DNA from 3 places in the Amycolatopsis sp. DSM 110486 genome. Region 3 is predicted to be linked to each of the others. Evidence: riboswitches for the same ligand, from Rfam matches in the RefSeq annotation. Region 3 holds a riboswitch; each other region holds the start of a gene.
What was found. A riboswitch is a leader RNA that binds a small molecule or an ion and turns the genes downstream of it on or off. The one in region 3 is predicted to bind S-adenosylmethionine.
Positions count from the first base shown of each region.

Region 1: another riboswitch for S-adenosylmethionine. It lies ahead of K1T34_RS11875 (methionine ABC transporter ATP-binding protein); the one in region 3 lies ahead of K1T34_RS52535 (aminotransferase class V-fold PLP-dependent enzyme).
Region 2: another riboswitch for S-adenosylmethionine. It lies ahead of thrC (threonine synthase); the one in region 3 lies ahead of K1T34_RS52535 (aminotransferase class V-fold PLP-dependent enzyme).

Region 1 covers NZ_CP080519.1:2,457,295-2,467,431, reverse strand. The annotation lists gene K1T34_RS11890 (resuscitation-promoting factor) at 276-1,661, shown strand; gene rsmA (16S rRNA (adenine(1518)-N(6)/adenine(1519)-N(6))-dimethyltransferase RsmA) at 1,697-2,536, shown strand; gene K1T34_RS11880 (TetR/AcrR family transcriptional regulator) at 2,527-3,111, opposite strand; SAM riboswitch class I at 3,500-3,590, shown strand; gene K1T34_RS11875 (methionine ABC transporter ATP-binding protein) at 3,805-4,815, shown strand; gene K1T34_RS11870 (4-(cytidine 5'-diphospho)-2-C-methyl-D-erythritol kinase) at 5,014-5,982, shown strand; gene K1T34_RS11865 (ABC-F family ATP-binding cassette domain-containing protein) at 6,019-7,791, shown strand; gene K1T34_RS11860 (fatty acyl-AMP ligase) at 7,859-9,547, shown strand; gene K1T34_RS11855 (DivIVA domain-containing protein) at 9,728-10,093, opposite strand.
Region 2 covers NZ_CP080519.1:695,473-705,609, forward strand. The annotation lists gene K1T34_RS03440 (tripartite tricarboxylate transporter permease) at 1-195, shown strand, start outside; gene K1T34_RS03445 (tripartite tricarboxylate transporter substrate binding protein) at 209-1,198, shown strand; gene K1T34_RS03450 (MmgE/PrpD family protein) at 1,225-2,568, shown strand; gene K1T34_RS03455 (SDR family NAD(P)-dependent oxidoreductase) at 2,565-3,248, shown strand; gene K1T34_RS03460 (VOC family protein) at 3,731-4,105, opposite strand; gene K1T34_RS03465 (EamA family transporter) at 4,128-4,991, opposite strand; gene rpsT (30S ribosomal protein S20) at 5,370-5,630, shown strand; gene holA (DNA polymerase III subunit delta) at 5,882-6,853, opposite strand; SAM riboswitch class I at 6,987-7,120, shown strand; gene thrC (threonine synthase) at 7,134-8,399, shown strand; gene K1T34_RS03485 (ComEC/Rec2 family competence protein) at 8,424-10,137, opposite strand, start outside.
Region 3 covers NZ_CP080519.1:10,896,430-10,906,566, forward strand. The annotation lists gene K1T34_RS52520 (RluA family pseudouridine synthase) at 1-216, opposite strand, end outside; gene lspA (signal peptidase II) at 213-794, opposite strand; gene K1T34_RS52530 (hypothetical protein) at 784-1,536, opposite strand; gene K1T34_RS52535 (aminotransferase class V-fold PLP-dependent enzyme) at 1,559-2,902, opposite strand; SAM riboswitch class IV at 2,943-3,057, opposite strand; gene K1T34_RS52540 (potassium/proton antiporter) at 3,162-4,640, opposite strand; gene K1T34_RS52545 (helix-turn-helix transcriptional regulator) at 4,746-5,432, opposite strand; gene K1T34_RS52550 (penicillin-binding transpeptidase domain-containing protein) at 5,476-7,116, opposite strand; gene ileS (isoleucine--tRNA ligase) at 7,255-10,137, opposite strand, start outside.

The DNA.
Region 1 (10,137 bases), 2.5 Mb from region 3:
CTGGCTGATACGCCCACAGTCACGTCAGTGCACGTCGGGGAAGCGGCACCGAGGTTGGTACGACTCGGGACCGTGACGATGGCGCTGACTGGGGGTGTCGGACTTGAGAGGCGCGCCGAATGGCGCGTCGCGACGAAGGAACAGGTCGTGGTGACACGTCCTGTCCTGGGAAAGGGAACGACCCAGTGACTGGTAGCAGGCAGGGTGCCTCGCGCCATAGCACCGAGAACCGTGGTGCTGCGCAGACCCTATTCTCTTCCGCCGGTTCGGTGGCCGTGCTCGAGCGAGAGCTCGACGACACCGCCTATGGAGAGCTTGGATTCTCCGACGAGCTGTACGTGACCCAACAGGACGTGCTCGCGGCCCTCGGGCCCGACGCCGACGCGATGATGGCCGAGATCGACGTCGACGTCGACGAGCTGATCCGCCTGATCAACGCCGAGACCACGATGCTCCCGCCGCTCGCCCTCCCGGACGAGCTCGCCGAGGACCGCACCGCTTCTCCGGAGGCCAAGAAGGCCGCCGTCGAGGACGGCCTGCGTGAGGCCACCCGCGTCTGGAAGCGCCGCTTCCTCAAGGGTGCGGTGCTGTCGGTCCTGATCGCCGTCGGCGGCGGCGGTGCCGCGGCGCTGGCGATGAACAAGAGCGTGACCGTCGACGTCGACGGCCACGAGGTCACCGTCCACAGCTACGGCGACACCGTCGGCGAGGTCCTGGAAGACGCCGGCCTTTCGGTCGGCGCCCACGACTCGCTTTCGCCCTCGCCGCAGGCCGAGGTCGGTGACGGCGGCGTCATCAAGCTCGAGCGCGGTCGTCAGCTGAACCTCGTCGTCGACGGTGTGTCCCGCCCGTCCTGGGTGCGCGCGACCACGCTCGGCGAGGCCATGACCCAGCTCGGCATGGCCGACATGATGGGCAAGGGCGCCTGGACGTCGATGCCGGGCACCGGCGAGCTGCCGCTCGAGGGCTCGACCGTGCAGGTCAAGACCCTCAAGCACGTCACGCTCTTCGACGGCACCAACGCGCCGCGCCAGGTCACCACCAACGCGGTGACCACCAAGGAGCTCCTCTCTGACTTCAAGATGAGCCTCGGCCCGGATGACGCGGTCGAGGGTGGCCTGAACGTCTCGCTCAAGGACGGCGCCGAGGTCCACGTCAGCCGCATGGGCGTCTCGATGGTCAACCAGCAGGAGACCATCGACCCCGACGTGCAGAAGGTCGACGACCCGACGCTCGAGCTGGGCAAGACCACCGTTGAGGACCCGGGCACCGCGGGCCAGAAGATGGTGACCTACAAGGTCACCAAGAAGAACGGCGAAGAGATCTCCCGCGAGCAGGTCTCGGTCAAGGTCCTCCTCGAGGCCAAGCCGAAGATCCTCAAGGTCGGTTCGATGAAGCCCGCCGACCCGGCGATCGGCGACGGTTCCGCCTGGGATCGCATCGCGGCGTGCGAGGCCGGCGGCAACTGGTCCATCAACACCGGCAACGGCTACTACGGCGGCCTCCAGTTCGACAAGCGCACCTGGGACGCCTACGGCGGCGACGCGTACGCGTCCTACCCGAACCAGGCTTCGCGCGCCCAGCAGATCTCGATCGCCGAGAAGGTCCGCGACGCCCGCGGTGGCTACAGCGCCTGGCCGGTCTGCGGCAAGCGGGCCTGAGTTCGGCGGTTCCCGAGGCTCGGTAGGCTTCCCCGGTGGTTGAACTGCTGGGGCCTGCCGAGATCCGCGGGCTGGCGGACGAGCTCGACGTCCGGCCGACGAAGAAGCTCGGCCAGAACTTCGTGCACGACCCCAACACGGTTCGCCGCATCGTCGAGTTGGCCGGAGTTCAGCCGGGCGACGTCGTCCTCGAGGTCGGACCCGGGCTGGGGTCGCTGACGCTGGGCCTGCTCGACGCCGGGGCCCGCGTGGTGGCCGTCGAGATCGATCCGAAGCTGGCGGCGCGGCTTCCGCGCACTGCCGCCGAACGCGCTTCTTCCGTCGCGGATCAGCTGAGCGTGGTCGGCGCCGACGCGTTGCGGATCAGCGCGGCTGATCTGCCGGCCGAACCCGTGTCGCTGGTCGCGAACCTCCCGTACAACGTCGCGGTCCCCGTCGTGCTGCACCTGCTGGCCGAGCTTCCCTCGCTGCAGCGCGGGATGGTGATGGTGCAGACGGAGGTCGCCGACCGCATGGCCGCCGGTCCCGGCAGCCGCATCTACGGCGTGCCCAGCGTGAAGCTCGCTTGGTACGGGCCGGCGCGCAAGGTCGGCGCCGTGCCGCGGTCGGTGTTCTGGCCGGTGCCGAACGTCGACTCGTCCCTCGTGGCTTTCGAACGCGGCACTCCGATGGAGGGCGTCGAGCGGCAACGCCTGTTCGCGGTCGTGGACGCCGCGTTCTCCCAACGCCGCAAGACGCTGCGCGCGGCCCTCGCCGGCTGGGCCGGTTCGGCCGATCGCGCCGGCGAGCTCCTCGTGGCGGCCGGAATCGACCCGAAGACGCGCGGCGAGCAGCTCGACGTGCACGACTTCGTCCGGCTCGCGGCTCAAGCCTGAAAGATCCGGCGCAGGTGGTAGTCCAGCGTCGCGAGGACTTCGGGCGGGGTGAAGCGGCCGTGCAGGACGTCGAGGCCCAGGCCGGTGAAGCCCGCGACCAGCAGGTTGGCCTCGTGCCGCGGCTGGACGCCAGGCGGGAGCGCCACGCGGCGCAACAGGCTGGTGAGCAGGTCTTCGATCGGCGTCTCGGCGTGCAGGAACACCTTCGCCAGCGCCGGGTCGCTGTGGGTGCGGCTGAAGTAGGCGCGGTGGACGCGTAGCGACAGTTCGCGCTCGGCGTCCAGCGGGAGCAGCTCCGTGAGCAGAGTCCGGACCACGCCGCGCACGCTCTGGTCGAGCTGTGCCGCGATGCGGGCCTGCGTGCGCTGCTCGCCGCGTTCATGGAGGTAACGCAGGGACAACACGAGCAGGTTGTGCTTCGTTTCGAAGTAGTACTGCACCAGCCGCAGTGACACGCCTGCCTCGGCGGCCACCTCGCGCATGCTCACGGAGTCGAGCCCGCGTTCGGCCGCGATGCGCCACACCGCCCCGGCGATCTCGCGCCGGCGCTGCTCGTGGTCGACCCGGTGCGCCACGGTCCTCCTCCGCTGTAGTGGTACGACTGTATCCGATACGCACGTATCACAAACGGGCGTGACGGACGTCCGGATTCGACTCGTGGACGGGAGTGGACGTCCGGCCGGGAAGACGAAGTGTCTCGCCGTGGCGAACTACCTCGCCGAACCGTCATTTACCCACGCGCGAGCTGCCCCGCGATTCCCGTGCCGGAATCGCGGCTCCACCAGGGATCGGCAGCGTCCACAGTGGAATAGGCGCCGGATTCGCCGCGCGGAAGAAATTCGGTGCCGGAGCTTTCGGGGTCCACGATGTGGCTGCGGGTGTCCCGGTATCCGGGCACCACCACTCGTGTGATCTGCACCAACGCGCTTGCGTTCACCCAATGGGATCGGCTTTACTCAGAAACGTCCATCCCGAGCGACTGAGAGACCTGGCTCGCCGAAGTCGCAGCAACCACCCCCCATGGGGCAGGTGCTACAGCCAGGACCGATGGAGGCTGTTTCCGATGCAGAGGGTAGCCCGCCCGCTCCTGTTGACCCGGCGGCGCGTCGTCGATGAAGGTCGCCGCACGGTATGTGCGTGTCGACGCTCCACAGTCATCGCCTGATCCTTTCTTCCGCAATTCTGCGCACCGTCCGAAAAGGACGGTAATTCGGTGACGCCCGGCGCGCCCGGAAACGGTGCTGCGCCTCATGCCTGGAGCTCTCTTCGTGATCACTGTCGAAAACGTGTCCAAGTCCTTTCCCCTCAACGGAAATCCGGTCGCCGCGCTGCGTGATGTGAGCGTCGACGTGCAGGCCGGTTCCCTCTTCGGCGTGGTGGGCCCCGCCGGCTCCGGCAAGTCCACGCTCGCCCGCTGCATCGCGCTGCAGGAGCGCCCGGACCGCGGTGTCGTGCGGCTCGACGGCCTCAACACCGGTGCGCTCGACGGCCGCCGGCTGCGTGAGGTCCGCCGCCAGCTGGGTGTCGTCGGCACCAAGCCGGAGCTGCTCGCCGAGCGCACCGTCGCCGGCAACATCGCCACCCCGCTGGAGCAGCTCGGCATCGACGGGCCGCAGCGCAAGACCCGCGTCGGCAACCTGCTCGACCTCGTGGGCCTCACCGCCCGTGCCGCGCAGAAGCCGGCCGACCTCACGCCCGGCCAGCTGCGCCGCGTCGCCGTGGCCAGGGCACTCGCCGCCGGCCCGGCCGTGCTGCTCGCCGACGACCCCACCGCCGGCATCGCCCCCGAGGAGGCCGGCGCCGTGCTGGCCGTGCTCGACCGGGCGCGCGCCGAGCTGGGCACCACCGTGCTGCTGACCACTCCGGACGCCGGCGTCGTCCGCCGCGTCTGCGACGACGTCGCGGTGCTCGAAGACGGCGCGGTCGTCGAACGCGGTCACGTGCTCGACCTCATCGCCTCGCCGGGCAGCTGGACCGCGCAGGCGGTGCTGCCGGCGATCGAGACCGCCCGCGCGCAGGCCGCGAAGTACGACCGGTCCGCCGACGTCGTGCTGATCGGCTTCGCGTCCGTCGGCGCCCTGCTGCCCGAGGCGGCCGGCCGCTTCGACGTGGAGGTCGCCACCATCGGCGGCGGACTCACGCGCATCGGTGACACCCCGATCGCTCGTTTCCGCATCGGTGTCCGCGGCGAGCGAGCCGACGCGGCGCTGGCGTGGATTGCCGACCGCGGCGCTCACGTGACGCCGGCCGTGCGGGCCGCGCAGAGCGTCGCCGCCTGATTCCAGCTGACCCCGTCGGTGCCGTGAAGGGCCCGTTGAAGGACTCCGATTCCTTCAACGGGCCCTTCCTCGCGCGGTGCGCGGGTCCCGGGGTCCAAGGTTGGCGTCGACGTGTCCGAGAGGTTGGGACAGCCGTCCTGAGGATGCCTGTTTTCTCCTGGTGGGGAGCCCAGGCGCCCGGCCACGTAGGCTTGACGGGTGCTCGCCGTAGTTCCACCACCAGTCACCGTCCGGGTCCCGGCCAAGGTCAACCTGCACCTGGCCATCGGTGACCTGCGCGAGGACGGCTACCACGACTTGGTCACCGTCTTCCAGGCGTTGTCGCTCACGGACGAGGTGACCGTCGCGGCCACCGACGACCCGGGGCTCGAGGTCTTCGGCGAGGGGGAGGGGTCGGTGCCCACCGACGCCACCAACCTCGCCTGGCGCGCGGCCCAGGAGCTCTCCGCCTACGCCGGCCGCGCCGAGGGAGACGACCTGAAGGTGCGGATCGTGCTGCGCAAGGGCATCCCCGTCGCCGGCGGTATGGCGGGCGGGAGCGCCGACGCGGCGGCGACGCTCGTCGGCCTGGCCTCGCTGTGGAAGCTCGACGTGACGCGCGACGAGCTGGCCGCCATCGCGGGCAAGCTCGGCAGCGACGTGCCTTTCGCACTCTACGGCGGCACCGCGCTCGGCACCGGCCGCGGTGAGCAGCTCGTGCCCGTGCTGTCGCGCCACACGTTCCACTGGGTGCTCGCGTTCGACACCGAAGGCCTGTCGACGCCGAAGGTGTTCGGCGAGCTCGACCGCCTGCGCGCCGAAGGCAACCCGCCGCGCATCGGCTCGCACACCCCGGTCGTCGAGGCCCTCGCGTCGGGCGACCCCCGTCAGCTCGCGCTGCTGCTGGGCAACGACCTGCAGGCGGCCGCCGTGTCGCTGCGTCCCGGCTTGCGCCGCACGCTGCGCGCGGGCGTGAACGCGGGTGCGCTGGCCGGGTGTGTGTCCGGCTCGGGGCCCACGTGCGCGTTCCTCTGCGCCGACGCGCAGGCCGCCGTCGAGGTGGCGGCCGAGCTGTCCGGCGCCGGCGTGTGCCGAACCGTGCGCGTCGCCCATGGCCCGGTGCCTGGCGCCCGGCTGGTCGGCGGCGACGACGCACCCCGTGGCACGCCACCGCGTGTGCACGCCTGAACATCTGTCCATTGTGGAAAGGATCGGCTGAATCGGATGGCCAACCTGGTCAACCTGGAGTCGGTGAGCAAGTCGTACGGGGTGAAACCGCTGCTGGACAGCGTTTCTCTCGGCGTCGCCGCCGGACAGCGCATCGGCGTAGTCGGTCTCAACGGTGGTGGCAAGACCACGCTGCTGGAGGTGCTCGCGGGTCTGAGCGAGCCGGATTCCGGCCGGGTGAGCCATGTTCGTGACCTGCGCATGGCCGTCGTCACCCAGCGAACCGAGCTGCCTTCGGGCAGCACGGTCGGCGACGTCGTACTCGAACGCTATGGCGCGGAACACGAATGGGCCGCCGACGCGCGCGTCCGGTCCATTGTGGACGGACTCGGCATCACGGCGATCGGTCTCGAAACCCCGACCGCGAACCTCTCCGGTGGCGAACGCCGTCGCGTCGCGCTGGCCGCGGCGCTGACCGGCGAGCTCGACCTCGTGGTGCTCGACGAGCCCACCAACCACCTGGACGTCGAAGGTGTCCGCTGGCTGGCCGACCACCTGCTGGCGCGCAGGATCGCCGTGGTGGTCGTGACCCACGACCGGTGGTTCCTCGACACCATCGCGAGCCTCACGTGGGAGGTCACAGGAGGGCGCGTCGAGCAGTACGAAGGTGGTTACGCCGACTGGATCTTCGCGCGCGCCGAGCGGGCGCGCCTGGCCGCGACGGCCGAGGAGAAGCGGCAGAACCTGGCGCGCAAGGAGCTGGCGTGGCTGCGCCGCGGCCCGCAGGCGCGCTCGTCGAAGCCGCGCTACCGCGTGGAAGCCGCCGAGGCGCTGATCGCCGACGTGCCGCCGCTGCGCGACTCCGTGGAGCTGATGGCGTTCGCCAAGCGCCGCCTCGGCAAGACGGTGCTGGAGCTGGAAGACGTGTCGTTCAGCGTCGGCGACCGGACGCTGCTGGACCACGTGACGTGGCGGATCGGGCCGGGTGACCGCGTGGGTCTCGTCGGCGTGAACGGGTCCGGCAAGACGTCGCTGCTCAAGCTGCTGGGCGGCGACGTCACTCCCGAGACGGGGCGGCGGGTCAAGGGCAAGACGGTCGCGCTCGCGCACCTGCGCCAGGAGCTCGACGACCTGCCGGCCGACCTGCGCGTGCTGCAGGCGATCGAGCAGGTGGCGGGGCGCGTGGTATTCGGCAAGCAGGAGATGACGGCGTCGCAGCTGGGCGAGAAGCTCGGCTTCCCGGCCGAACGGCAGTGGACGCCCGTCGGTGACCTGTCGGGTGGCGAGCGGCGCCGGCTGCAGCTGTGCCGGCTGCTGATGGCCGAGCCCAACGTGCTGCTGCTCGACGAGCCCACCAACGACCTGGACATCGACACCCTGCAGCAGCTCGAAGACCTGCTCGACGGCTGGCCCGGCACGATGGTCGTGGTCTCGCACGACCGCTACCTCGTCGAGCGCGTCTGCGACACGACCGTGGCCCTGTTCGGCGACGGCCACGTGACGAACCTGCCCGGCGGCATCGAGGAGTACCTCAACCGCCGCACGAAGCTGCAGGCGGCGACGCCGGGGCGCGGCGCGTCGGCAGCTCCGGAGAAGGCCGAGGCCAAGCGCAGCAACGCGGAGATCCGGGCCGCGCAGAAGGAGCTCGGCCGGCTGGAGCGCAAGCTCGACCAGCTGGCCAAACGCGAGGAGAAGCTGCACGCGGCACTGCTCGAGGCGGCCACGGACCCGGACAAGCTCATCGCGTTGAACACGGAGCTGAAGAGCGTGCACGCGGAGAAGGAAGACGTCGAGGCGACGTGGCTGGAGACGTCCGAAGCGCTCGAATGACGGCTTGATCGACGCTGTTCACGCCGCCGCAGGCGAGCGTTGACAACAAGACAGTAATCTGTCGCGCATGAGTCGGTTCGTGGACACGCTCGTCGAGACGGCGACGGGGCGGGGTCAGCAGCGCGGCATGGTCACGGGCGAGCCCAAGGAGCCGGTTCGCCGGACGTGGGCCGAGGTCCACGACCAGGCCAAGAAGATTGCCGGTGGGTTGGTCGCGGGCGGGTTGAAGCCCGGGAGCGCGGTGGCCGTGCTGGCCGCGGCGCCGGTGCTCATCGCGCCCACCGTGCAGGCCGTGTGGCTGGCCGGCGGCAGCGTGACGATGCTGCACCAGCCGACGGCGCGCACGGACCTCGCCGAGTGGGCCGAGGACACGGTCAAGGTGCTGGGGATGATCGGCGCCGGGCTGGTGGTGCTGGGCGAGCCGTTCGACCAGCTCGCGCCCGTGCTGGCCGAGAAGGGTATCCAGCACCGCCTGATCACGGAGCTGGCCGAGGCCGAGCCGCTGGCCGAGGTCGTGCCCACCGACGAGGGCGCCACCGCGTTGCTGCAGCTCACCAGCGGTTCGACGGCCGACCCCAAGGCCGTGCGCATCACCTACGGCAACCTCTACACCAACGTCAAGGCCATGGTCGACCGCGCGGAGTTCGACTTCGACGTCGACGTGATGGTGTCGTGGCTCCCGACGTTCCACGACATGGGCATGGTCGGCTTCCTGACCGTGCCGATGACCTTCGGCGTGGAGCTGGTGAAGATCACGCCCGTCGAGTTCCTGACCGGCCCGCTGATCTGGCCCGAGCTGATCTCCAAGTACAACGGCACCACCACGGCCGCGCCGAACTTCGCGTACGCCATCGTGGGCCGCCGCATGGCCCGCGTCGAGGACGACAACGCCTACGACCTGTCCAAGCTCCGCATCGCACTCAACGGCGCCGAGCCGATCGACGAGACGGCCGTCCAGACCTTCGTCGACGCGGGCGCACGCTTCAAGATGCCGGCCGAGTGCGTGTTCCCGGCGTACGGCATGGCCGAGGCGACTCTGGCGGTGTCTTTCGCGCCGCTGTTCACGGGTCTCACCCTGGACGTCGTCGAGGCCGACGCCCTGGAGGCGGACGACCGCGCCGTCCCGGTCCCTGAGGGCGACTCGCGGCGCGGCACGGACGCGGTGCGCTCCTTCGCCGTGCTGGGCCGTCCGCTGGACGGCCTGGAGGCGAGCATCGTCTCCGCGGACGGTTCGCTGCTGGGCGACCGCGAAGTCGGCGAAATCCGCCTCCGCGGCCCGGCCGTCACCCCGGGCTACCTCACCGTCGACGGCCCCCTCGACACCCAGGACGCCGACGGCTGGATGAAGACGGGCGACCTCGGTTACCTCATCGACGGCCAGATCGTGATCTGCGGCCGCCGCAAGGACGTCATCATCATGGGCGGCCGCAACCTGTACCCCACCGACATCGAACGCGCGGCCACGTCGGTCGAGGGCGTGCGCGCCGGCAACGCCGTCGCCGTCCGCCTCGACGCGGGCAGCCGCCGCGAACGCTTCGCCGTCGTCGTGGAGTCCAAGCTGGCCGGCGACGCGGACGCCGAACGCGCGTTGTCGAAGCAGGTCGCCGCCCGCGTCCGTGATGCCGTGGACATGCGCCCGTTCGCCGTGGTGGTCCTGCCGGCCGGCAGCCTGTCCAAGACGCCCTCGGGCAAGGTCAAGCGCGCGGCGACTGCGGTGCAGTACGCGGACAAGATCGCGCACAACGCGGACCACTGACCTCGGGTTCGACCGGCAACGTAGGCAGAACACGGAACCGGCCCACTCACCACAGTGAGCGGGCCGGTTCCGTGTTCTCGGGGCTTGGGAAGTCCGGAGGGCGGGGTTGTTTCAGGAAGAAGGACAAACGCAGGCCGGGAAAGCGCCGCGGGGGAACGACGTCGTCAAGGCCGGAAAGACCTACCGGTCCTGGAAGGACTCGGCGTTCTCCGTCACCTCCGGACGCGGGGCCCGGGAGGCGGTCGCCTCGTGTTCGTCGCGTGCGCCGGGCACGGCGGGAGCGCGCCGGCCGGACAGGTCGGCCAGCTGTTCCTCCACGGTGTCCAGGAACTGGTCGACTTCGCGTTCGTCGTAGCCGCGCTTGCCGATGAGCGGCTTGTTGAACATGACGTGGTGGACTTCGGCCGCGGTCAGGTCGTCCTCTTCGGCGATCGTTTTCGCGATGCGCCGCACGAACTCGTCGACCTCCTGTTTGGCATAGCCACGGCGGCCGATCGGGGCGTTACCGAAGGTGACCTCGGTGAGGTCCTCGGCGGTGAACGACATGAAACATTCTCCGATTCAGGGTCGGTGTGCGGACTCCCGCATTC
Region 2 (10,137 bases), 760 kb from region 3:
CTGGGGCCGATGGCGGAGAACGCGGTGCGCCAGTCACTGGTGCTGTCGAAGAACAGCCCGCTGATCTTCGTGCAACGGCCGATCGCCGCGGTGATCCTCGGCGTGGCCGTGCTGGCCGCCATCGCACTCGCCGTGACCGGGCGGCGGCGCCGCGCCACGCGGGCCGCGGTGCCCCAGCCCGTGGCCACCCACTGAACAAGGAGATCCCATGCGCACTTCCCTGAGATTGGGCGCCTGCCTCGCGGCGATGACGCTGATCCTCAGCGGCTGCGGCATCGCGCAGCGGCACTCCGCGAACGGGGTGCCGAGCCGGACCGAGGTGGTGGTCCACACCGGTCCGGGCGGGGGCAGCGACGTCTTCGCCCGGCAGGTCGTGAAGATGCTCCAGGACGACAAGCTGATCGACGCCAACTGGCCGGTCCGCAACGAGACCGCCGGCTCCGGCATCGGCGCGATGTCGTACCTCAAAGGCCGGCGTGGCCGTGAGGACACCATCGCGGCCATCACCCCGACGTGGATCGTCACGCCGCTGACCCTCGACGGAGCCGCGGTGTCGGTCTCCGACGTTCAGCCCATCGCCGGCCTGCTGGTCGAGCCGCAGGTGATGGCCGTGCGGGCGGACTCGAAGTACCGCACGGCGGCCGACTTCATCGCCGACGCGCGCGCCCACCCCGACGGGCTCGTGCAGGTCGGTGGCTCCGTCACCGCGACGGATTCCCTGACCGGACAGGCCCTTCAGTCGAGGACGAAGACGAAGTGGAGTTTCCTGACGTTCTCCGACAGCGGCCAGCGCATCGCGTCGCTGCTGCGGGGCGACGCCCAGATGATGATCGGGTCCACCGGCGACTTCAGCGAGCAGGTGCGGGCCGGTGCGATCCGCGTGATCGGGGCGGTCGGCGACAAGCGGCTGGCAGCGCTGCCGAACGTGCCGACGCTGGCCGAGGAGGGCGTGCCGAGCGAAGGCCTGCCCGAGGAGTTCCGCGGTTTCATGGGCCCGCCGGACATGCCGGCGCAGACCGTGGCCTACTACCAGGAGCAGCTGCGGAAGCTGAGCACGCGGCCGGACTGGAAGAAGTACGCCGAGGCGGACGGTGACGTGACCAAGTTCCTGGACGCGAACCAGTTCCGGACCTACCTGGCGCAGCAGCAGGCTTCGCTGAAGAAGCTGGTGGACCAGCTGGGGCTGGCTTCGCGGTGACGGAAGACCGACAGGAGAGGGAAAAGGTGGACGAGACCCGGTCGCTGGCGGCATTCGCGTCGGCTCTGGCTTACGAGGACCTGCCGGAACAGGTGGTGCACGAGGCCCGTCGTGCGCTCATCGACTGGCTGGCTTGTGCGCTCGCGGGCGCCTCCGCGACGGGAACCGGGGCGCTGGTGCGGGTGGCCGCCCGCGTCGGCCCCGGGACCACCACGCTCATCGGCCGCCGCGAGCGGGCTTCGGCGCCGTTCGCGGCTCTGGTGAACGGGTTCGCCTCGCACGTCGAGGACTACGACGACACGTTCAACCCCGGTGGCACGACCGTGCACGGTTCGGCGCCGGTGTGGCCGGTGGTCTTTGCGTCGGCCGAGCAGGCACCGATCAGCGGCGCTCGGGCGTTGGCCGCGTTCGTCGCCGGATTCGAGACGGAGACCCGGGTCGGGCTCGCGGCAGGACCGGAACACTACGAGGCGGGCTGGCATGTCACCGGCACGACCGGGCACCTGGGCGCGGCGGCCGCCGCGGCGAATCTGCTCGGCCTGGCGCCGGACGTGACGGCGCAGGCGTTCGGGACAGCGGGGACACAGGCCGCGGGGCTGAAGAACGTCTACGGCACCGACGGAAAGGCCCTGCACCCCGGTAAGGCCGCGATGGACGGCCTGCTGGCCGGGCTGGCCGCGGCCGAAGGATTCACGTCTTCCACCGACATCCTGGAGGGGGAGCGCGGATTCCTGGCGGTGCTCTCGCCGGCGCCCAAACCGGACCGGCTCACCGAAGACCTCCACGAGACGTGGCACCTCCTGGCCAACGGGTACAAGGCCTACCCGAGCGGCTCGCTCACCCATCCCACGCTCGACGCGATCCGGACGTTGCGCGCACGCCACGGCTTCACGGCCGAGGAAGTGTCCGAAGTGGAGGCACGAGTGCACCCCTACGCCGCGACCGTGACCGGGAAGGTGCGGCCCCGGACGGGTCTGGACGCGAAGTTCAGCCTCACCCACGGCGCGGCGGTGGCCCTGGTGGCGCAGCGGCCGGGACTCGAGCACTTCAGCGACGCCGGCGCGACCGACCCGGTCCTCACGCAGGTGCGGGAACGGGTCACGGTCGTGGCCGACCCCACGCTGACGAAACGCGGTGCCGTCGTCACCGTCACGACCTCCGACGGGCAGCGGTTCACCGAGTCCGTGGCGGACAACCGCGGCACGCCGGACAACCCGCTGCCGGACGACGACCTCGCAGCGAAGTTCCTCGACACCGCGGCGCCGCGGTTAGGCGCGGAACCGGCCCGGGAGCTGCTAGACCTCTGTTGGCGGATCGGCGCGGACGAAGACTTCGCCGGGCTGGTCCGGCGGACGGGAGCGGTCTCGTGACCCCGCCGATCGCGATCGTCACGGGCGGCGTGCGCAACCTCGGCCGTGCGATCGCGCTCGCGCTGGCCGCCGACGGCTTCGGCGTGGTGGTGACCGCGGGTTCGGACCACGCGACGGCGCAGCAGACCGCCGGGGAGATCGCCGCGCTCGGGGTGCCGGCCCTCGGGCTGGTCGCGGACGTCGCCGATCCGGCCGCCGTCGCCGGCATGGTCGAGCGGGCCGCCGAGCTCGGCCCGGTGCGGGTGCTGGTGAACAATGCCGCGCTGCGCACCCGCGTCCCGTTCGACGAACTGACGCTCGCCGAATGGGCGGCGGTGCGCTCGGTGACCCTCGACGGCGCTTTCCACTGCGCCCACGCCGTCCTCCCGCACTTGCGCCGCGCGGGCGGTGGCCGCATCGTCTCGATGATCGGCGCCAACGCCCTGCGCGGTGATCCGTCGCGGGTGCACCTCTCCGCCGCCAAGCACGGGGTTGTCGGGCTGACCAAGGCCCTCTCCGCCGCCTACGCCGCCGAAGGGATCACGGTGAACGCCGTGTCCCCGGGTCGGATGAACGCTCCCGACGCAGCCGAGTCGGAGCTGCGCCGCGAGCGCGTGGCCGCGACCGTCGCGTTCCTCGCGTCCCCGGCGGCCGGGCACGTGACCGGACAGCTGATCTCGGTGGGGCCGCCGGAGGCCTAGGGTGCGGTCGAGGCGGTCGACCCTTTTCCGTTTCGCCGAAGATGCCCTGGTCAGCGGCGTAAGTGATCGCGCCGGCCAGACACCCGGCGCAGGTCGGTCTTACCCGTCGGCGTGGATCCCGGAGCGAGCCAGGCGGGAGTGGAGGTAGTCGTATCCGATCTTGACGCCGCGGTCACGGGTGGCTTCCCGCCGGGCACAGCCGTGGGCTCGCCGGGGATCCGGCCGGCCGTTTCGACGTCCAGGCCGACCAGCCCACCGGGCCGGCCCCGCTCGTAGCGGATTGCGGTGGTCCTGCCGGCCCGGATCACCTGCCCGCCGGTCGGGGCCGGGTGTCGCCGGACGCAGCACCCGGTGGCGCGCCGTCACCCGCGCGGCACCGTCTGTGTCGGGGCACCCAGCCCGTGGCCCGGTCAGGCCTGCCTCCGCCGCTCACGCTGCCGCGAGGCCACGATTCGCTTCGTGACCTCGCCACTGGCCCACGCCTAGCGCGAGTCCGTCCGCAGCGGGTGGTCGGGCGGCACCTGCACCAGGACGATGCGCAGGCCGTCCGGGTCGGTGATCCAGGCCTCGTCCAGCCCCCACGGCTCGCGGCGCGCCCCGCGGACCGGCGTGACGCCGCGTGCGGCCAGCTCCTCGAGCGTCGCCGGCAGGTCGCGGACCTGCAGCCACAGGTCGACGGCCGTGGAGGGAGTGGCGTCGTTGCTGCCCACGACCTCGATCGAACCGCCGCCCGCGAAGAAGACCGTGCCACCGGGGAACTCGCGCTGGATCGCCAGCCCGAGCGTGTCCCGGTAGAACGCGGTCGAGGCCTCCAGGTCGCGCGGGTGGATCAGCACCCGGCTGCTCAGTACGTCCATGCGTCCTGCCTACCCGAGTGGCTCAGGCCACCGCAATCGCGACGATCCCGGCCAGCACCACCAGCGAGCCCACCAGCCGGCGCGCCGCGTGCCGCTCACCGAGCACGAACCACGCCGCGAGCCCGCCCAGCACGATCGACAGCTCCCGCGCCGGCGCGACCAGGCTGACCGGCGCCATCCGCAGCGCGTACAGCACCAGCAGGTACGCCGCGGGCGAGGCGATCCCGACGATCAGCGTCTCCTTGCGGTGCTCGCGCCACAGCTTCGCGACCTCGGCCCGGTCACGCAGGGCCGCGGGCGCCAGCAGCACGCTCTGCACCAGCGCCCCGCAGCCGAAGTACACGAGGGGCGGCACCGCGAGCGTCGTCACTGAGTGGGCGTCCCAGAGCGTGTAGGCCGCGATGGTCGCCCCGGTGAGCACGCCGTAGAACACACCGGCGCGGCGCGCTTTGACGTCGGCCTCGCTGCCGCCAAGGCTGATCACCAGCACGCCCGCCACCACGAGGAACGCCCCGATCAGGCCCAGCACGCCGGGGTGCTCGTGCAGCACGAGCACCGCCGCCAGCACCGACAGCAGCGGCCCGGTGCCGCGCGCTAGCGGGTAGACGATCGACAGGTCGCCGACGGCGTACCCGCGCTGCAGCACTGTGCCGTACGCCACGTGCAGCACGGCCGTCACCCCGGCGGCGAGCAGCCAGGTCCACTGTGGACGTTCGTTTTCGACCAGGAGTGCCGTGATGACCACGGGAAGCAGCACCACGGCGGAGACGGTGTAGTACAGCCACACGAACCGCGGCCCGCCGAAGGTGACGCGCTTGGCGGCGAGGTTCCACCCCGCGTGCACGACAGCGGCGATGAGGACGAACGACAGAGCTGTGGTGTTCACTGGACCCCTTCGAGTCTTCCGCGCACGCGGAAGGCCGGGTCCTCCAGGCTTTTGTCCCGTCAGATGAACGGCGGGCGTCGGGCCGCGCCGATGGTGCCGCTCGGACCTGTCCCGCCGGCCCTGGTTGTCTTGCGTCTTACTCTCGCGTTGGTGCGGCGGGCCGGCAGCGGAACCCTAGGCACTACGTTCTCCACGGTAGCCGAACCGATCACTCCGGGCCGCCCGAGGGGCCCGCGAGCAGGCCTGTTAGGCTTTCCCGTCGTTGCCGTGCGGCATTCCGTCAGGGAGGAAACCCGGCCGCGCCTGTCTTCACGCCAGGCGCCCGGAGCCACTTCGACGCGGCAGCGACCTTCACCGAGACGAAAGCAGGACGCCTTCATGGCCAACATCAAGTCCCAGATCAAGCGCATCACCACCAACGAGAAGGCCCGTCAGCGCAACCTGGCGATCCGCTCCTCGGTGAAGACCGCGATCCGCAAGTTCCGTGAGGCCGCCGACTCCGGCGACAAGACCAAGGCCCTCGAACTCCAGCGCGACGCCGCCCGCAAGCTCGACAAGGCCGTCACCAAGGGCGTCATCCACGCCAACCAGGCCGCCAACAAGAAGTCGGCTCTCGCGAAGCGCGCGAACCAGCTCTGAGCTGATCGCAGCACCCTGCCAGACCTGAAAGGGCCCGGTGACCGACTGTCGCCGGGCTTTTTCGTGCGCTCTCCCGCCCCCTGCGCGCAGCGTGCCTGTGCGCTGAGATACCGCGGCGACGGTCGATCGGCCGGCGGTGGCTGTTGCAAAATCTGCGCACGCGACCAACGGTCCCGCCCGGCCATCTCGCGGCGGTTCGGCGGTGCCTCAGGCCCGATGCCGGTGGCTCGAACCCTGCCCGCCGAGCAGCGTCAGCGTTCACCCTTGGCGGCGACAACCTCGACGACCGCGCGTTCCAGGGCGTAGTCCGCGTCCGCCGCCACGCCCTTGACCTCGGCGTTCAGGCGGGCGACCACGCGCATCGCCGTGGCGAGGCCGTCCTGGCCCCAGCCGCGCGACTGGCCCTGCGCCTTGCGGATCTTCCACGGCGGCATGCCCAGCTCTCCGGCCATCTGGTTCGGGTTGCCGCGGCCGGCGGCGGACACGCGGGCGATTGTGCGCACCGCGTCCGCGAGGGCGTCGGCGACCAGGACGTGCGGCACGCCCAGCTGCATGGCCCAGCGCAGCGACTCCAGGGCCGCCGCGCGGTCGCCACCCACGGCCTTCTCCGCCACGGCGAAGCCGGTCACGTCGGCGCGGCCGGTGTGGTAGCGGCGCACGGCCTGCTCGTCGATGGCGCCACCGGTGTCGGCGACGAGCTGCGTCGCCGCGGAGGACAGCTCGCGCAGGTCGGAGCCGACGGTATCCATCAGCGCCATCACCCCCGCCGCGTCGATCTTGCCGCCGACGCGGCGCACCTCGTTGCGCACGAACGACTCCCGATCGGCGGCCTTCGTGAGCTTCGGGCACTCGGTGATCTCCGCGCCCGCCTTTTTCAGCGCCGCGGGCAGCGCCTTGGCCGCCTTGCTGCGGCCGCCGCCGTTGTGCACGACCACGAGCACGATCCCGTCGGCGGGCGCCTTGAGGTACGCCATCACCGCGTCCGCCAGCTCCTGCGAGATGTCCTGCGCCGAGTCGAGCACGATGACCCGTCCCTCGCTGAACAGCGAGGGACTCACCAGCTCGGCGAGCACGGGCGGTGTGAGTTCGGACACCCGGTTGCGCGTCATCTCGGCCGTCGAGTCCACGGCCCGCGCGGCGTCCAGCGACGAGCGGACAGCCCGCTCGATGAGCAGTTCTTCCTCACCGAGGACGAGGTGGAGTGGCGCGGGTGCGGTGGTCACCCCGCCATCCTCTCACCCGCCCGGCCCCGCGCCCGCTGCGGTGATGTGCGCCGCCACCGTGGCACGAGGTGATCGCCATGTCGTACGGTGTACCCGAGGCAACGCCCAGCGAGGCGCGCCGACAACTGAAGACCGCTCATCCAGAGGGGCAGAGGGAACGGCCCGAAGAAGCCCCGGCAACCGGCGTACAGCCTGTCTTCCCGAATTTGCGGGATAGCTGACGACCACGGTGCCAATTCCGGCCCGCTTTTGCGGGGCAGATGAGGAAAGGAACCTCGCGATGACCGTTACCCTCGGCACGACCTCCACCAAGAAGACCCTGGACCTCGGTCCGGCCGTCGAACTGGTGTCGAAGGAAGAGGGCCACCGGCAGCCGCTCGCCCCGGAGTTCGTCTCCGCGGAGGACTTCTCGCCGCTCGAGGTCGCCTACGACTTCGGCCGCGTGCGCCGCGAAGACATCGAGGCCGGCCCCAAGAACATCTGGCGCTACAAGAAGCTCCTTCCCGTCCCCTCGACTGTCGAGGAGATCCCGAACACCGAACCCGGCGCCACCCGCCTGGTGAAGGCCGACCGCCTCGCCAAGGCCCTGGGCCTGAAGTCCCTGTGGGTCAAGGACGACACCGGCAACCCCACGCACTCTTTCAAGGACCGCGTGGTCGCCGTCGCGCTGGCCGCGGCCCGCGAGTTCGGCTTTGAGGTCCTCGCGTGTCCCTCGACCGGCAACCTGGCCAACGCGACGGCCGCCGCGGCGGCCCGCGCCGGCTGGCGGTCGGTCGTCCTGATCCCGAAGTCGCTCGAACGCGCCAAGATCCTCACCACCGCCGTCTACGACGGTGACCTGATCGCCGTCGACGGCAACTACGACGACGTCAACCGCCTCGCCACCGAGCTCGCCGGCGAACACCCGACGTGGGCGTTCGTCAACGTCAACGTGCGCCCCTACTACTCCGAAGGCTCCAAGACGCTCGGCTACGAGGTCGCCGAGCAGCTCGGCTGGCGCCTGCCGGAGCAGATCGTGGTGCCGATCGCGTCGGGCTCGCAGCTGACCAAGGTGGACAAGGGTTTCCGCGAGCTCGGCCAGCTCGGCCTCGTGGAAGCCAGCCCCTACAAGGTGTTCGGCGCGCAGGCCACCGGCTGCTCCCCCGTCTCGGCCGCGTTCCGCGCCGGCCACGACGTCGTCCAGCCCGTGAAGCCCGACACCATCGCCCGCTCGCTCGCGATCGGCAACCCCGCCGACGGCCCCTACGTGCTCGACGTCGTCAACCGCACCGGCGGCGCGATCGAGGACGTGAGCGACGAGGAGGTCGTCGCGGGCATCCAGCTGCTCGCGCGCACCGAGGGCATCTTCACCGAGACCGCGGGCGGCGTCACCGTCGCGACCGCCAAGAAGCTCATCGAGGCCGGCAAGATCGACCCCGACGCCGAGACCGTGCTGCTCATCACCGGCGACGGCCTCAAGACGCTCGACGCCCTCGAAGGCCGCATCGGCCCCAAGGCCACCGTGCCGCCGTCGGCCGAAGCCGTGAGCAAGGCCCTCGGCCTCTGACCGCCGGGCCCGCGGGCCGCTCCCCTACCGGGGCGGCCCGCGCGGCTCACCCCGGCGCGCCACCGCCGGCCCGCCGTCACCGGGCAGCACGGCCGTGTCGCCGTCCACATCGGTCCGCGTCACGAGCACACCCAACGTGCCCAGCACGTCCACTGTGGACTTCGCCGGGTGCCCGTAGCTGTTGCCCGCGCCCACGCTGATCATCGCCGCCCGCGCGCCCACCGCCTCGAGGAACTGAGGCAACGAGTAGCGCGAGCCGTGGTGGGGAACTTTCAGCACATCGGCGTGCAGGTCCACCCCCTCGGCCAGCAGGTCGGCCTGCGCGGCCAGCTCCACGTCTCCGGTCAGCAGCACCCTCCCCGCGGCCGTGGTCGCGCGGAGCACCACGGAACTGTTGTTGATCATCGTGCCGTCCTGCAGGGCGGCCGCCCGAGCCGTGACGTAGCGCGGTCCGAGCACGTCCAGCGACAGCCCCGGCCAGTCGAGCCGCTGCCCGTCGCTCAGCTCCAGCAGTGGAACGTGGTGCGTCGCCGCCTCCTGCGACACCTGCTGCCACGCCCACGCCGGCGCCCGCCCGGGCCCGACGGCGATCGCCCCCACGGCCCGGCCGTCGAACACCGACGGCAGCCCGCCGATGTGGTCGGCGTGCAGGTGGCTGAGCACCAGCAGCGGGATCCGCTCCACGCCGAGCCGCCGCAGGCACTCGTCCACCGGACCCGGCTCGGGCCCGGTGTCCACGACCACCGCGCGCCCGGGCTCCGCCGTGGCCAGCACCACGGCGTCGCCCTGGCCGACGTCGCACTCCACCATCGCCCAGCCCTTCGGCGGCCAGCCGGGTGAGAGCACCCGCGGCGGCACCACGATCAGCAGCACCGCCGCCAGCCCCATCGCCACCAGCAGCCGCGCGCGCCGGAACCGGAACGCGACCACCACCACGACCAGCACCCCGGCCGCGCACACCCCACCCCACCAGCCACCCGGCCACGCGAGCACCGCCCCCGGCGCACGGGCCCCGTGCCGCGCGACGGTGATCAGCCAGCGAGCCTCCGGATCAGCCAGGTGCACCAGCACGTGCCCGGCCCCGGGCCACCACGGCCCGACCACCGTGGCCAGCACCCCGAGCACCGTGACCGGCGCGACGACGGGCGCCGCCAGCACGTTGGTCACCACCGAGACGAGACTCACCGTGCCCGCCATGCCCGCGATCACCGGCGCGGTGACCACGAACGCCGCCAACGGCACCGCGATCCCTTCCGCGTACCCCGGCGGAATCCCTCGGCGTACCAGCGAATCCGCCCATCGCGGCGCCAGCAGCACCAGCCCCGCCGTCGCGAACACCGACAACGCGAACCCGAAGTCCGCCGCCATCACCGGATCCCACGCGACGAGCACGCACACCGAGAACGCCAGCGCCGGCAACGCGGATCCACGACGGCCCAACGCCAGCGCCAGCAGCGCCACTCCGCCCATCACCCCGGCCCGCAACACACTCGGCGCCGGACCGACGAGAATCAGGAAACCGCCCAGGCACAATCCCGCCGCGACGGCGGACACCCGGGGCCCGATGCGGAGCAGCCGGCACAACAGCAACACCGCGCCGCAGATGATCGCCACGTTCCCGCCGCTCACAGCCATCAAGTGCGTGAGCCCCGACTCCGTGAACTCCTGCTCGACCTGCTCGGGCAACGCACTCGTGTCGCCCAAAACCAGTCCGGGCAGCAACCCCGCCGGCTCCTCC
Region 3 (10,137 bases):
CTGGATCGGGGACTCCGGCTCCGGCAGCGTCACTTCGAGCAGGCCGCCGGCGGTCAGGCGGTCGGACTTGCCGGCGGGCCGGCCGTCCACCAGCACGTCCCCGGCTTCGGCGAGCTCCGCCACGACCGTGCGGGACAGGCCCAGCAGCTTGGCGAGGCCGGCGTCGACGCGCATGCCGTCGAGCCCGTCGGGGACGGGCAGCAGGCGCGCGGTCACGCGGTCTCCTTCTTGCTGTTCTTGTCGCGGGTCGAGGTGCCGTCGTAGTCCTTGCCCAGCAGCGACAGCAGCACGATGAGCACGCCGCCGCAGCAGATCGCGGAGTCGGCGATGTTGAAGATCGCGAAGCCCTCGCCGTTGGGGGCGAAGGCCGAGATGAAGTCGATGACGTGGCCGCGCAGCGGGCCGGGGGCCCGGAAGATGCGGTCGGTGAGGTTGCCGAGCGCGCCCGCGAGCACCAGGCCGAGGCCGATGGCCCAGCCGACGCTGCGCAGCCGCCGCGAGAGCCAGATGATGGCGACGGCCACGGCCGCCGCGACCAGCGCGAGCACCCACGTCATGCCCGTGGCCATCGAGAACGCGGCACCGGGGTTGCGGATCACTTGCAGGTAGATGAGGCCGCCGAGGATGCGCACCGGCTCCTTGCCCTCGAGGTTGGCCGCCACGAGGTTCTTCGACACCAGGTCGATCACCCAGATCAGAGCCGCGACCGCGAACACCAACCCGACCCGGCGCTTGGGCAGCACCACGGGCGCTTCGGGCTCCTCCGAGACCGCTGAGGCCGCGTCACCGCTCACCGCCGGTTCGACGGCGGGCGCGCCTTCGGGCCGGCCGGGTTCGGGCGAACCGGGCTCGGACAGATCGTGTTCGGACGAGGAGGACTCGGTGCTCACGCCCCCATTGTCCACGCCCCGGCCTCACCCGTTCGCGGCGGCAGGCCGCGAACGGCCCTTCACGGGTCCGGCGACCACCAGAAACGCCACCGCGAGCAGCACCACTGCCGACGAAACCACCCCCGCGACGCCCGGTAGCAGCATCGCCACCGCCACGAAGCCCACGGTGACCGCGAGGACCAGGAGACTGCGCTCGTACCCCCCCCAGCACCACCAGCCCCACGGCTGCGAGCGCCGGGCCGCGGGCATCGGCGTCGAGGTCGAATTGGGCGTAGGCGGCGAGGTCCAGCACGGGCACCGCCAGCACACCGCCGGCGAGGGCCAGGGCGAACCGGCCGGTTTTCGGCCTGGTCCCGGCTCGCGCGTAGCCGACGAGCACGATCGCCACGACCAGCGCGAGTGCGATCGGCCAGCCCAGCGCTGACGTCGAGGTCGGCGCGGGCAGCGGGTCCTGGCTCAGGAACTGCTCACCGCCGATGGCCGTGTCGAAGTAGTCCACGTGCACGCGGTCCATCGGCACCGCGGACAGGTTCACGAACTCGCCCGCGGCAGAACCGGCGCCGGCCGCGAGCCGCACCGCGGCCAGGATCAGCTCGGCGAAGCCCAGCAGCGCGAGCGGAACCCAGAAACCCCAAGATCTCCCCACGCGCCGAGGGTAGCGAGCGGGCTCAGGCGCAAAACGGCGGCAGCTCCCGCGGGTCCCCCACCGGGGCCCAGCGGCCGTCGACCTTCGTGTACTCCCAGCGGGCGCCGCGGGCGACGATCTGGCGCAGCGCGAGCACGAGGCGGTCCACGTGCTCCTCGGTGCTGCCCAGGCCGAGGCTCACGCGCACGGCCTGCTGCCCGTCGCGGCCGCATTCGCCGATGAGGCGCTTGGTGGCGACGTGGGCGCAGAACGCGCCGTCGCGCACGCCGATGCCGTACTCGGCCGAGAGGACCGCGGCGAGCCAGCCGGGTTCGAAGCCGTCGACGATGAAGCTCACCGTGCCCACGCGGTCCACCGGCGCGTCGAACAGGCGCAGCTCGGCGCAGCCGGGCACGCCGGCCAGGCCCTTGCGCAGCCGCTCCAGCAGCGTGGCCTCGTGCTCGCCCACGGCGGCCCAGTGCGCGGACAGCTGCTCGCACGCGACGCCGAGCGCGTAGACACCGACAGTGTTCGGCGAGCCGGCCTCGTGCCGCTCGGCACCGGTGTTCCACACCACGGCGTCCTCGGTCACGAGCTTGGTCGCTCCCCCGCCGGCGAGGTATGGCTCGGCGGCGCGCAGCCAGTCGGACCGGCCGATGAGAGCGCCGGCGCCGAAGGGCGCGTAGAGCTTGTGCCCCGAAAGCGCGACGTAGTCGACGTCCAGCTCCCGCAGGGAAATCCGGCGGTGCGGCGCGAGCTGCGCGGCGTCCAGCGCCACGCGGGCGCCGTGCTTCCGTGCCACGGCGGCGATCTCGGCCACCGGCAGCAGCTCACCGGTCACGTTGGACGCTCCGGTCACCACCACGAGCCGCGGCCCCTCCGGGCAGGCGTCGAGCGCTTCGTCCACAACGGACACCGCGGCCAACCGCGTGCGCGGCAGCTGCACGCGGCGCACATTCGGGCCCCGCCAAGGCAGCAGGGCCGCGTGGTGCTCGGTGTCGAACACGACCACGGACGTGCGCCGCGGCAGCGAACGCGCCAGCAGGTTGAAGGAATCCGTGGTGTTGCGGGTGAACACGACGGTGTCGGTGGCGCGCGCGTCGACGAACCGGCGCAGGATGTCGCGCGTGCGCTCGTAAAGGCGCGTGGACACCTGCGAAGCGAAGCCCGCGCCGCGGTGCACGCTCGCGTACCAGGGCAGGAACTCGTCGACGGCGGAGCGGACCGCGTCGAGACACGGCGCACTCGCGGCGTGGTCGAGGTTGGCGTAACCGATCTCGCCGCCGGTCACCAGGGGCACCCGCAGTGCCGCCCCCGCGACGCCGGGGATCCCCTGTGCGGCAACGGTTTCGGTGTTTTCAGCGGTACGGTCCAGAGCGAGAGTCATGGCGGTGCCTCCTCGGCAGTCCGGGGGACCCCCGGCGAGGGGCCCGCGCTTGCCCGTCGCACAACACGACCGGCCCGGTCTTCACCCGGGGCACCCCACCGCGGTAGGAGGGTTGCCGGCCAGCAAGCCGGGGCTGAACGCTGGCACTCATGACCTGTTGATGAAGGTAACCGATTCCGGGCGTGCGGAGAAAGCCCCGTCCCGTGATCTGAGATGGCGCTCACACGCCGGCGAACCCGCGAACCTCACCGAAAACGCGTCAACGGCCCAGCTCACCGCGCCAGCGCGCGAGCCGCCCGGCCCGGTCGACGGCGCGGATCCGGCGCTCGGTCGCGTCGCGGACCCCGGCCGTGGTGACCACCAGCAGCTGGTCGTCCTCCTGCAGGCGGCTGGTCTTCTGCGGCGTGAACCCGGAGCCGCGGCGGACCACGAGGCTCACGGTGGCGCCGGCGGGCAGGCCGAGCTCGGAGATGTACACGCCGTGCAGCTTCGAGCCCTTCTGGATGCGCACCTGCAGCAGCTCGGCGCCGAGCTCGTCCAGCGGCGCGGCGTCGACCTCGATCTCGTGCGCCTCGGAGGGTTTTGCGAGGCCCAGCAGCCGCGCGACCGGGCCGAGTGTGGCCCCCTGCAGCAGCGTCAGCACGACGACCAGCACGAACACGGCGTCGACGAGTCGCTCCGCGCCCGGCACACCCTGGGACAGCGGGATCAGCGCCAGCACGATCGGCACGGCCCCGCGCAACCCGGCCCACGACAGGAACGTCTGCTCCCGCCACGGCAGCCGGAACGGCAGCAACGACAAGACCACCGACAACGGGCGCGCGAGCAGCAGCACCACCGCGCCCGCGACGAGACCCGGGATGAGCGCCTCGAGGATCCGGCTGGGCGAGGCGTAGAGACCGAGCAGCACGAACAGCCCGATCTGCGCGAGCCAGCCGAGCCCCTCGGCGAACGAGAGCGTGTCGGAGCGGTGCGGCAGCCGCGAGTTGCCCAGCACGAGACCGGCGACGTAGGTGGCCATCAGGCCCGACGCGTGCGCCAGCTGCCCACTGGAGTACGCGAGGATGCACACGGCCACCGTCGCGAGCGGGTAGAGGCCCGTGGCCGGCAACGCGGCCCGGCGCAGCGCCATCGCACCCAGCCACCCGAACAGCAAACCCAGCACGAGCCCGGCGGCGAGTTCGTAAACGACCAACAGCGGCAGGGTCCAGTCCAACGCGGCCGCCGAGGAGAGCGCCACGACCGCGATGTACGCGGGTGCGTCGTTGAGCCCGGATTCCAGCTCCAGCGTACCCACGAGCTTCGGCCCCACGGAGAACGTGCGCAGCACCGAAAACACCGCCGCCGCGTCGGTCGACGCGAGTACCGCGCCCCACAGCAGCCCGAACCGCCAGTCGAGGCCGAGCAGCCAGTGCAGGGCCGTGCCGGTGACCACGATGCTCACGATCACGGCCACTGTGGACAGCAGGATTCCCGGGCCCAGCGAGGATTTCACCGCGCTCCAGCGCGTGGTGAGGCCACCTTCGGTGAGGATCATGACGAGCGCGGCCAGCCCCAGCGACTGCGTCAGGCTCGAGTTGTCGAAGTGGATCCCGATGCCCGATTCGCCCAGCGCCACACCGATGCCGAGGTACAGCAGCAGCGACGGGAGACCGAGGCGGATCGACACGCGCACGGCGAGCACCGACGCGAGCAGGACGACACCGCCGACGCCGAGCACGACGGGAAGCTGGTCCATGTCCGCCCCCTCCCGGTCGCCGTGGGCTTCCAGAATAGAGAGACGGAGCCGTTCACTCGTTCGTGCACCACTGGACAACTCGGGCAAACTGCTGTGTTAGGACACTCAGCCCCCACTGAGTGTCGCCAGATCGACACCGAGCGCCGCGAACGGCTTCTCCCCGGCCGGCCTCAACCGCACCGCGCGTTGCCGGTCGCGGGTCACCCACCCCGCGTCGACGGCCCGCGCCAGGATCGCCGCGGGCACGGCACCGGCGAGGTGGTCGCGCCGCTCCGTCCAATCCAGACAGTCACGCAGCAGCGGGCGCCGGCCGCGCTCCGGCACGGCGACACCGAGCCCGCCGAGCACCTCGCGCCCGGCCGCGGTCAGCGTCAGCCCGTCGCCGGTGTCGACGATCCCCTTCGCGATCAAGCCCTCGCGCAGCGCCACACCGACGGTGCCCGCGAGGTGGTCGTAGCAGCTGCGCGCGAAACTCAGCCGCTGCGTACGCAGGGACGCCTTCAGCCCCACCGGTTCGCGGTGCTCGGCGTGCTGCGCCAAGTGCTCGATCAGCTCGGCCACCCGCGGGTCGGCGATGCGGACGTACGCGTGCCGGCCCTGCTTCACCCGCGCGACGAACCCGGCGTCGTGCAGCCGCGTCACGTGCTCGCTCGCGGTCGACACCGCGATCCGCGCCGCCGCGGCCAGCTCGCCGATCGTCCAGGCGCGCCCGTCCAGCAGGGCGAGGCACATCGTCGCCCGGCTCGGGTCGGCGAGCACCGCGGCCACCTCGGCCAGCGCGACGGTCTCCATGCCCCCACCGTAGGAGCCCGACGCTTCGGCCGCCGCCGAAGCGCTACTTCACGCCGGTCAGGAACTTCGCGCCGAGTGTGACGGCGGGGCCGGAGTCGTTTCCGCCCTCCAGGAACACACAGAACGCGACGTCTCCGCGATAGCCCACGAACCAGCCGTGCGCTTCGGCGCCGTCACCGAACTGCGCGGTGCCGGTCTTGCCGTAGACCGTGCCCGAGCGCGCCAGTCCGGTCGCGGTGCCGCCCGTGACGACCTCGCGCATCATCGCGCGCACCGAGGCCAGCACGCTCGCCGACGGCGCGTGGTAGCCGTCGTTGACGGTCGTGGCCGACGAGGCGTCCAGCCACAGCTTCGGCGTCACCGCCTTGCCCGCGGCCACCGTCGCGGCCATCACCGCCTCGCCGAACGGGCTCACCTGCACGGTGCCCTGGCCGATGCCGTCCTCCACCTGCTCATCGGCGCTGCCGGCGGCGCCGACCTTGCCCATCTCGGTGGTGAGGCCGGGGATGTCGAAGTCGGCGTTGAGGCCGTACTGGCTCGCGGCTTTGGCCAACGCGTCCGGCGGCAGCTGCGAGGCGAGCTGGCCGAACGAGGTGTTGCACGAATGCGCGAACGCGCGGTGCACGGTGGTGGTGCCGAGGTCGAAGCCCTCGTTGGAGATCGTGCGGGTGCCGATCCGCGCGGTGAGCGGGCACGCCACCTGCGAGTCTTTGGTGACGATGCCGGCCTCCAGGGCCGCCGTCGCGGTCGCGATCTTGAACGTCGAACCCGGCGCGTACAGGCCGTTCAGCGCCGAGGGACTCGTGCCCGCAGCGGCGTTCTGCGCCACCGCCAGCACCCCGCCGTTGGAGGGCTGGATCGCCACGATCACGGCCTTGCCGCGGTAGGAGTCGACGGCCGACTGGGCCGCGTTCTGCACGGAGACGCTCACCGTGGACTTCACCGCCTGCTGCCCGCTCTCGGTCTTGCCGTAGAGCGTTTCCAGCGCCTTGCCCGCGGTGTCGACCCGCTGGACCGCGAAGGTGTCGGACGGCGCCGACGTGCCCTGCCCGGTCAGCGCCTGCGTCAGCAACGGAAACTTCGCGGCAGGATCGAGGTGCGTGCCACCCGGCCCGCTGATGACCACCGGCTTGCCGTCGCGATCCACCACGGCGGCCTCGTCGGCCGCCGCGGTCGCGATCACGAGCCGCTGGCCGGCCTGCAGCTTCGGGTGCAGCGAGGCGGGCGTCCAGTGCACCCGCCAGCTGTCGCCGGACTTCACCACATCGAAGCTGCCGCTGTAGGACCAGACGTGGCCGGGGCCGAGGTTCCAGGTGAGCGTGTAGCTCGCGGCCGTCTTCGTCGCGGCCGCGGCGGCGGGCTCGACCTTGTCGACCTTGGCCTGCACGTCCTGCGGCTTGAGCGTGTACCAGGCGTCGCGCAGCGCGGCGGCCGCGTCGTGCGGGTTGTCGGTGAGCAGGCTGGCCTCGTCGGTCTGGTTGCCCGCGAAGTCCTTCAGGTACAGCTGCGCCGCCGACGTCGGATCCGGGGCGACCGGTCCCGCCGCGACCGAGCTCTCGGTCGGCTCGGCGGCCGCCTCGGGTGCCGGCGAACCACCGGTCAGCAATACCACCGCCGCGACGACGATCGCGACCATGGCGACCGCGCCCCCGATGAGGACGGCTCTCTTTCCGGCAGGACTCACTTGCGACTCTCCCCCAGGCCCGTGCGACGTGCGCGCACCCGGCCCAGCTTGCCCATCGCTGACGGACAAGAGGCGTTACAGGTGAGAAAGCGGCCGTCCCGACGCTGATTCGTGATCAACGCCGGGACGGCCGGTTCACTACGCCTTCTCCACTGCGACGCGGACCTTCACGCCGTCGCCGACGGTGCCCTCGAAGCCCTCCGGCGCGTCGCCGTAGGTCACCGACGTGGCCAGCGTTTCCGAGGCCACGAACTCCTCGAACTTCTTCACCGCGGCCACGACCTCGTCCGGCGCGTCGATCGTGAGCGCGATGCGGTCGGACACGTCGAGGCCGGCCTCGCGGCGGGCCTGCTGCACCACGCGCACCAGGTCACGGGCGATGCCCTCGTCGGCCAGGTCGGCCGTGACCTCGGTGTCGAGCTGCACCAGCCCGCTGCCGCCCGGCAGCTCGGCCGCCGCGCCGCCATCCTTGGCCACCAGGCGCCGCTCGTACTCGCCTTCGAGCAGCTCGACGCCTGCCGCCACCACGGCGCCGCCCGGGTTCGTCGTCCAGTCGCCGGCCTTCACGGCCTTGATGACCTTCTGCACGTCCTTGCCCAGCCGCGGCCCGGCCGCCCGCGCGTTCACGGCGACCTCGAACGAGCCGTGCGCCGCGACGTCGGTGGTCAGCTCGACCGACTTCACGTTCACCTCGTCGCGCAGGATGTCGGTGAACTCGCGCAGCGCCTCCACGTCCTCGGCCGCGACCAGCAGCTTCGCCAGCGGCAGCCGCACGCGCAGCTTGTTGGCCTTGCGCAGCGAGAGCGCCGTCGACGCCACCTGCCGCACGCGGTCCATGGCCGTGACCAGCGCCGCGTCGGCCGGCAGGTCGAGCGAGCTCGGCCAGTCGGTCAGGTGCACCGAACGGCCGCCGGTGAGGCCGCGCCACACCGTCTCGGTCGTGAGCGGCAGCAGCGGCGCGACGACACGGGAGGTCACCTCGAGCACCGTGTGCAGCGTGTCGATCGCGTCCTGGTCACCCGCCCAGAACCGGTCGCGCGAACGGCGCACGTACCAGTTCGTGAGCACCTCCAGGAAGTCGCGCACGGTCTGGCACGCGCCGGCGATGTCGTAGTTGTCCAGCGCGTACTCGACGTCCGTCACCAGCTCGTGGGTCTTCGCGAGCACGTAGCGGTCGAGCAGGTGCGCCGAATCCGTACGCCACCGGCCTTCCACGCCCTCGGCATTGGCGTAGAGGGCGAGGAAGTAGTACGAGTTCCACAGCGGCAGCACGGCCTGGCGCACCGCGTCGCGGATGCCCCGGTCGGTGACGACGAGGTTGCCGCCGCGCAGGATCGGGCTCGCCATGAGGTACCACCGCATGGCGTCGGACCCGTCGCGGTCGAACACCTCGGTCACGTCCGGGTAGTTCCGCAGCGACTTCGACATCTTCTGCCCGTCGGAGCCGAGCACGATGCCGTGGCTGATGCAGGTGCGGAACGCGGGCCGGTCGAACAACGCCGTCGCGAGCACGTGCAGCAGGTAGAACCAGCCGCGCGTCTGCCCGATGTACTCCACGATGAAGTCGCTCGGGTAGTGGTGCTCGAACCACTCGGCGTTCTCGAACGGGTAGTGCACCTGGGCATACGGCATCGAGCCCGAGTCGAACCACACGTCGAGCACCTCGGGCACGCGGCGCATGGTCGAGTTCCCGGTCGGGTCGTCCGGGTTCGGCCGGGTCAGCTCGTCGATGTACGGGCGGTGCAGGTTGTCCAGCCGCACCCCGAAATCGCGCTCGAGGTCGTCAAGGGAGCCGTAGACGTCGGTGCGCGGGTAGGTCGGGTCGTCCGACTGCCACACCGGGATCGGCGAACCCCAGTAGCGGTTGCGGGAGATCGACCAGTCGCGGGCGTTCTCCAGCCACTTGCCGAACTGGCCGTCCTTGACGTTGTCCGGGTACCACGTGATCTGCTGGTTGAGCTCGACCATGCGGTCCTTGAACTGCGTCACCGCGACGAACCACGACGACACCGCGCGGTAGATCAGCGGGTTGCGGCAGCGCCAGCAGTGCGGATACGGGTGCTCGTAAGTCTCGTGGCGCAACAGGATCGGGCTCTGCTGCGCGGCGGAACCCGTGCCGTTCTTGAGGTCGCGGATGATGTTCGGATTGGCCTCGAACACCTGCTGGCCCTCGTAGTCGGGCACGGTCGCGTCGAAGCGGCCGCGCGCGTCGACCGGGGTTGCCGGCGTGATGCCCGCGGCGTCGGTGACGACCTTGTCCTCTTCACCGTAGGCGGGCGCGATGTGCACGACGCCGGTGCCGTCTTCGGTCGTGACGTAGCCCGCCGACAGGACCCGGTGCGCGTTCTCCCGGCCGAGGAAGTACGGGAACGGTGGGGCGTAACGGTTTCCGAGCAGCTCCGCACCGGTGTAGTGCGCCACGACCGCGAGCTCTTCGCCGAGCTCGCGCGCGTACGCGCCGACGCGGGCTTCGGCGAGGAGGAACCGCTTGCCGGGGAAGTTCTCGCTCTCCACCACGACGTAGCGAACCTCGGGGTGCACGGCGGTGGCGAGGTTCGAGGGCAGCGTCCACGGCGTGGTCGTCCAGATGAGCAGGTACGTGCCGTCGAGCTCGTTCCCGTTGCCCTCCAAGCGGAACCCGACCGTGACGGCCGGGTCCTGGCGGGTGCGGTAGACGTCGTCGTCCATGCGCAGCTCGTGGTTGGACAGCGGCGTCTCGTCGCGCCAGCAGTAGGGCAGCACGCGGTAGCCCTCGTACACCAGCCCCTTGTCCCACAGCTGCTTGAACGCCCAGATGACCGACTCCATGTAGGGCAGGTCGAGCGTCTTGTAGTCGTTGTCGAAGTCGACCCAGCGCGCCTGGCGGGTGACGTACTCCTCCCACTCCTTGGTGTAGCGCAGCACGGACTCGCGGGAGGCGTCGTTGAACTTGGCGACCCCCATCGCCTCGATCTCTTCCTTCTCCGTGATGCCGAGCTGGCGCATCGCCTCGAGCTCGGCGGGCAGGCCGTGGGTGTCCCA